Regions from separate parts of the Alloalcanivorax dieselolei B5 genome, predicted to be linked through region 2. Evidence: predicted binding sites of a transcription regulator. Region 2 holds the regulator's gene; the other holds the start of a gene.
The links. Region 2 encodes PhoB, which activates phosphate uptake and scavenging genes when phosphate is short. Its sites were predicted from a motif close to TGTCATANNNNTGTCANA; they were not measured.
Positions count from the first base shown of each region.

Region 1: ppk1 (polyphosphate kinase 1) is a predicted target of PhoB. The motif match lies at 1,945-1,962, and genes of this name have one in related genera.

Region 1 is NC_018691.1:4,472,545-4,475,959, forward strand. Features, by position in the region: gene greB (transcription elongation factor GreB) at 1-354, opposite strand, end outside; gene hemB (porphobilinogen synthase) at 563-1,576, shown strand; gene ppk1 (polyphosphate kinase 1) at 2,007-3,415, shown strand, end outside.
Region 2 is NC_018691.1:4,816,360-4,819,774, forward strand. Features, by position in the region: gene B5T_RS21615 (chorismate--pyruvate lyase family protein) at 1-307, shown strand, start outside; gene ubiA (4-hydroxybenzoate octaprenyltransferase) at 319-1,191, shown strand; gene phoB (phosphate regulon transcriptional regulator PhoB) at 1,329-2,033, shown strand; gene phoR (phosphate regulon sensor histidine kinase PhoR) at 2,105-3,415, shown strand.

The DNA of each region.
Region 1 (3,415 bases), 340 kb from region 2:
ATCCGGCCCGACCAGGCGGTACCGGTGAGTCGCGCCGTCCTCGTCTTCCACTTCCACCCAGGCGCCAAAGAAGACCTTGCCGGTATCCTCCGGCGGACGGTCCACCACCACCATGCCGTCCAGGCGTTTGCTGAGAAAGCGAATCCGGCGATCGATTTCGCGCAGCTGCTTCTTGCCGTAGATATACTCGGCATTCTCCGAACGATCCCCCTGGGCGGCGGCCTCCTGTACCGCCTGCGTCACCTGGGGGCGGGTCTCTTTCCACAGGGTCTGCAATTCCCGGTTCATGGCTTGATAGCCCTCGGGCGTGATGTATTTTGAACCCGGTTTGCCTTGGGGTCGCCAACGTCCCATAACTTTCCTCAGAACCTGTTTACCGATCCAGTCCGCCGGCATTGGTGCCCTTTTGCCGGCGCTGCTACACTGCCCACGCGCGCACCGCGCTATCATCTCTCGATTGTCACGCCACGGCCAGCGGCGACCCCGGGGCCCGGCGTTGATCCGTTACCGAGACCGCTTACCGAGTCCCTTTATCGAGGCTCTTTGATCGAGGTAGTGCTCTATGTCCTTTCCCCGTGCCCCCTGGCCGCATACCCGCATGCGTCGCATGCGCAAAGACGATTTTTCCCGCCGCATGATGCGCGAGTCCGTGCTCACGCCCAGCGACCTGATCTACCCGGTGTTCATCATCGAAGGCGAGAACCGTACCGAAACGGTGGCTTCCATGCCCGGCGTGGAACGCATGAGCATCGATCTGTTGTGCCGTGAGGCGGAGGAACTGGCCGCCCTGGGCGTCCCGGCCATGGCCCTGTTCCCGTCCACTCCGGCGGAGGCCAAAAGCCTGGACGCGGCGGAAGCCTGGAACCCGGACGGTCTGGTGCAGCGCTGTACCCGGGCGATCAAGGCGGCGGTGCCGGCAATGGCGGTGATCACCGACGTGGCCCTGGACCCGTTCACCATTCACGGCCAGGACGGCATCCTCGACGAAGACGGCTACGTGCTCAACGAGGAAACGGTGCAGGCGCTGGTGCGCCAGGCTCTGTCCCATGCCGAGGCCGGCGCCGATTTCGTCGCGCCGTCGGACATGATGGACGGCCGTATCGGCGAGATCCGCCAGGCCCTGGAAGACAACCACCACATCCTCACTCGCATCATGGCTTACTCCGCCAAGTACGCTTCCGCCTACTACGGCCCATTCCGCGACGCGGTGGGCTCCGCCGGCAATCTGGGCAAGGCGGACAAGAACACTTATCAGATGGACCCGGGCAACTCCGACGAGGCGTTGCACGAAATCGCCCTGGATCTGGCCGAGGGCGCCGACGTGGTGATGGTGAAGCCGGGCATGCCCTATCTGGATGTGATCCGGCGAGTCAAGGACGAGTTCAAAGTGCCGGTGTTCGCCTACCAAGTCAGCGGCGAATACGCCATGCACATGGCCGCGTTCCAGAACGGCTGGCTGGATGAAGACAAGGTCATGATGGAGTCCCTGCTGGCGTTCAAGCGGGCCGGCGCCAGCGGCATCCTCACCTATTTCGCCAAACGCGCGGCGCAACGGCTGCAGAACCAGCCCTCCTGAGCAGGCCGCCGCCCTGATCGCGGTCCATGGACCACTACTGTCCCGCAGTTTTATTCATCAAATTGGGAAGATCTGGCTTTGCCGTACTTTCCGATGCAACGTGGTCTTGACGTCATGAATCAGGGACAGCGCCGCTAAGGACGTCTCACCCTCTCCCCCGGCCCCTCTCCCCTCAAGGGAGAGGGGAGCAAACCAAACCTGTCTATTCGGTCCCCTCTCCCTTGAGGGGAGAGGGACAGGGAGAGGGTGAAACAGCGGCCAAATTTGGCACAGACTCAACTGTGTGGGACAGCACTGGTCCACGGAGCGCGACGTTTTCCGCTGTTCACTGTTAACTATCAACTGTTAACTGCTCCATCCCCTCTTCCTGTCATTCTCTTGTCACGTTAATGTCATCTAATGAGCGCCTCCCCCGGGCCAGGATGACATCATGAACGCCAACACCAATCAGCCGTCCATGGACTTGAACAGCCCCGAGCACTACATCAACCGCGAACTGAGCCTGCTGCAGTTCAACCTGCGGGTGCTGGAGCAGGCCATGGATGAGCGTCACCCTCTGATGGAGCGTCTCAACTTCCTGCTGATCTTCTCCTCCAACATGGATGAGTTCTTCGAGATCCGGGTGGCGGGGCTGCGCAATCAGATGGAGACCGGCACCGGCACGCCGGGACCGGACGGCATGCTGCCCCAGGAAGTGCTGGCGGACATCTCGCGCATTACCCACGAAGCAGTGCAGCGCCAGTATCATATTCTCCAGGGCATCATTTTGCCGGCGTTGGCGGAAGAGGGCGTGCATTTCCTGCGTCGTGAAGACTGGAACGCCGCCCAGGCCGAATGGGTCAAGAAATACTTCCGTGACCAGGTCTACCCGGTGCTCACGCCCATCGCCCTGGACCCGGCCCACCCGTTCCCGCGACTGGTCAACAAGAGTCTCAACTTCATCGTGCCGCTGGACGGAAAGGACGCGTTCGGCCGCTCCACGGGGCTGGCCATCGTGCCCGCACCGCGCTCACTGCCGCGCCTGATCCGACTGCCCGACGAAGTGTGCGAAAACGGCGACGACAATTTCATCTTTCTCTCCTCCATGATCCATGCCCACGTCAGCGATCTGTTTCCAGGCATGAAAGCCACCGGCTGCTACCAGTTCCGCGTCACCCGCAACGCGGATCTGGAGGTGGACGAGGACGTGGAGGATCTGGCCAGCGCGCTCAAAGGGGAGCTGCTGTCCCGGCGCTACGGCGATGAGGTGCGGCTGGAAGTGGCGGATAACTGCCCGCAGCATCTGATCGATTATCTGCTGGAACAGTTTGAACTGGGTCAGGTAGACGCCTATAAGGCCAACGGGCCGGTGAACCTGGCGCGCATGTTCACCAGCGTCAACCGGCCGCGCCTGCACTATCCGCCTTTCACCCCGCGGGTGCCGGCACCGGTGCGCAAGTACGAAAGCATTTTCGATGCCATCGATCAGGGCGATATCCTGCTGCACCACCCGTTCGAGAGTTTCAGCCCAGTGGTCAATCTGCTGGCCGAAGCGGCCCGGGATCCCAAGGTTCTGGCGATCAAACAAACCCTGTATCGCACCGGCACCAACTCGGAAATTCTGGATCATCTGGAAACCGCCGCCCGTAATGGCAAGGAAGTTATCGCCGTGGTGGAACTGCGCGCCCGCTTCGACGAGGAGTCCAACATCGAGGGCGCCCGCCGCCTGCAGGAAGCCGGCGCCATCGTGGTGTACGGCGTGGTGGGTTATAAAACCCACTCGAAGATGCTGCTGGTGCTGCGCCGGGACGGCGACGGCATGAAGCGCTACGCCCATCTGGGCACTGGCAATTACCACAC
Region 2 (3,415 bases):
CACGCTGATGCTGTGCGACACTCCGGTGGTGGAAGCCCGCAGCGTCCTGCCGCTGCTCAGTCTGCGCTGGGCCAATCGCAATCTGGCGCATATGGGTGGCCGTTCGCTGGGCAGTGAGTTATACCGTTACCCCGAGGCACACCGGGATCAGGTGTGGGTCCGTTATGGCCTGTCGCCGGCGGGCCGCGGGCCGTGTTGGGGGCGCCAGACCCGTTTCGTGAAAAGGGGACGGCCGTTGCTGGTGGCGGAGTATTTTCTGCCCGCGCTCTGGTCCCTGGTGGGGGAAGAACAGGTCGGGGAACAATAGAAGGAACAACCATGCTGGCTTTCGTGGAACACCGTTATCCCTCGCTGTGGCCCTGGATTCAGCTGATGCGCCTGGACCGGCCGATCGGCAGCATGCTGCTGATGTGGCCCACGCTGTGGGCGCTGTGGATCGCCGCCGATGGCACGCCGAGCCTGAAGAACATTGTCATCTTCGTGCTCGGGGTGTTCGTGATGCGCGCCGCCGGCTGCGTGATCAATGACTTCGCCGACCGCGACTTCGACGGTTCGGTGGAGCGCACCCGGCAACGCCCGCTGGCCACCGGCGCCCTGAGCGCCAAACAGGCCCTGGGGTTGTTCGTGGGCCTGCTGTTCATCGCCCTGATCCTGGTGTTGTTCCTGAACCGCTTCACCTTCTGGCTGGCGTTCGGCGGGCTGGGCCTGGCCATTCTTTATCCGTTCACCAAGCGCTTCACCAACCTGCCCCAGGTGGTGCTGGGCGCCGCCTTCAGTTGGGCCATTCCCATGGCGTTCGGTGCCGAAACCGCCAGCGTGCCGCCCATCGCCTGGCTGCTGTTCATCATCAATCTGCTGTGGACGGTGGCCTACGATACCGAGTACGCCATGTGCGACCGCGAGGATGACCTCAAGATCGGGATCAAAAGCACCGCCATCCTGTTCGGGGATCTGGACAAGGTGATCATCGGCATTCTCCAGGGTCTGGTGCTGGCCGGGCTGGTGCTGGTGGGGCTGCGCCTGGGCTTCGGCCTGCCCTGGTACCTGGGCCTGCTGGGCGCCCTCGCCCTGTTCAGTCATCAACAATGGCGCATCCGCTACCGGGAACGCTGGCCCTGCTTTCACGCCTTTCTTAACAACCACTGGGTGGGCGCCTGCGTTTTCGTCGGTCTGTTTCTGCAATATTTGTGACCCACCCGGAAACGCCGCCGCCCGGCGTAATGGCGCGAGCGGCGGCGAAAAGGTTGGCAAATCTGTCATCAAGATGTCATAAAAAAGCCATCTAATGAGGCTCCCTACATCCGGGCGGGAAAGCGGAAGACCGAACTATGTCAAAAAATCGCATCCTCATTGTCGACGACGAACCGGCCATCCGGGAAATGGTGTCCGTGGCCCTTGAATTAGCCGATTTCGACGTACTCGAGGCTGAAAGCGCCCAGCAAGCCCACGAACGCATCGTCGACGAACGGCCGGACCTGGTATTGCTGGACTGGATGCTGCCCTCGGTAACCGGCATCGAACTGGCCCGTCGCCTGAAACGGGACGACAACACCAGTGAAGTGCCGATCATCATGCTCACCGCCAAAAGCGAGGAAGATAACAAGATCCAGGGATTGGACGTGGGCGCCGACGATTATGTCACCAAACCCTTCTCCACCCGCGAGTTGATCGCGCGCATTCGCGCGGTGTTGCGCCGCTCCTCCGCCGCCGCCGGTGAAAAGGAGATCGACGTCCAGGGCCTGTGCCTGGATCCGGTCAGCCATCGCATCAGCGCCAACGGGGTACCCGTGGACATGGGCCCCACCGAATACCGTTTGCTCGAGTTCTTCATGAGTCACCAGGAACGGGCCTATTCCCGCACCCAGTTGCTGGATCAGGTCTGGGGCGCCAATGTGTACGTGGAGGACCGTACCATCGATGTGCATATCCGCCGTCTGCGCAAGGCCTTGGCGCCTCATGGCTTTGATGGTTTCATTCAGACCGTGCGGGGCACCGGTTATCGCTTTTCGGTAAGATCCGCCCAGGTGTCCTGAGACGACCCTGATACGGATCGGCCGAAACGGGCCTCCCCCTCCGCAACGGCCCTGAGAGGAAGCAACGGCCAATGAAAAGCAGTCTGGCCAAGGAAGTAAACCGCATCATTGTTCTTATCGCCCTGTCGCTGGTCGCGGCCCTGGCGGTACAGAACGTCTGGCCTCTGGTGGTGGGTCTGCTCGGTTACATCGTTTGGAGCACCCGCCAGCTGTTCGCCCTCTACACCTGGCTGATCCGCGAGGAACACACCGAGCCGCCGGACAGTGTGGGGCTGTGGGGCGAGTTCTATACCCGGTTGGAGCACCTGTTTCAGCAGGAACGACGCGCTCAGGAGAACCTGCAGGGCATCATCCTGCGCGCCCAGCAATCGGTGAATGCGCTGGAAGACGCGGTGGTGCTGATCGACAGCCACGGCTACCTGGAATACTGGAACCACGCCGCGCACCGGTTGATGGGGCTGAACGAGGAAAAGGATCTCGGCCAGCCGCTCACCAACCTGATCCGCCACCCCCGCTTCACCGAATACCTGTCCTGCGGCGATTTTCGTGAACCGCTGGAAATCCCCGGGCCGGTGGACGACAACCGCATCCTGCAATTCCGCATCACCGAGTTCGGCGTCGGTGACCAGCTGATCCTGGCCCGCGATGTCACCCGGCTGCATCACCTGGAGGAGATGCGCAAGGATTTCGTCGCCAACGTCAGTCATGAGCTGAAAACGCCACTGACCGTGCTCAAAGGCTATCTGGAGACCCTGCAGGATACCGTGCCGGAGGAGCAGGCCCGGTTACGCCGAGCGCTGTCGCAAATGGCCAGCCAGTCCCAACGCATGGAAGCCCTGGTGCATGACTTGCTGCTGCTGTCGCGGCTGGAAAGCACCAACACCGACAATACCCACCAGGCGGTGACCGTGCATGGCATGCTCAAGCGCATGCGCGAGAGCGCCCTGGCACTGGCGCCGGACAAGCATCACCAGATCGTTCTGGAGGTGCCGGAAACCGCCCGGCTGGTGGCCGACCCGGCGGAACTGGAAAGCGCCTTCGGCAACCTGATCACCAATGCGGTGAAGTACACGCCGGAAGGCGGCCATATCCTGATCCGCTGGTGGCAGGACGACAAAGGCGCCCACTTTTCCGTCTCCGACGACGGCACTGGTATCGATCCGAAACATATTCCGCGCCTGACCGAGCGTTTCTACCGGCCCGACACCAGCCGGGTAACCCAGACCGGGGGTACCGGTTTGGGGCTGGCCATCGTCAAGCACGTGCTGATCCGTCACGGGGCGAGGCTGGAGATTCGCAGCGAACTGGGCAAGGGCAGCGTCTTTATCTGCCATTTCCCGCGGGAGCGACTGGTGAGCAAACCCACCGCGCTGGCGCAGTAG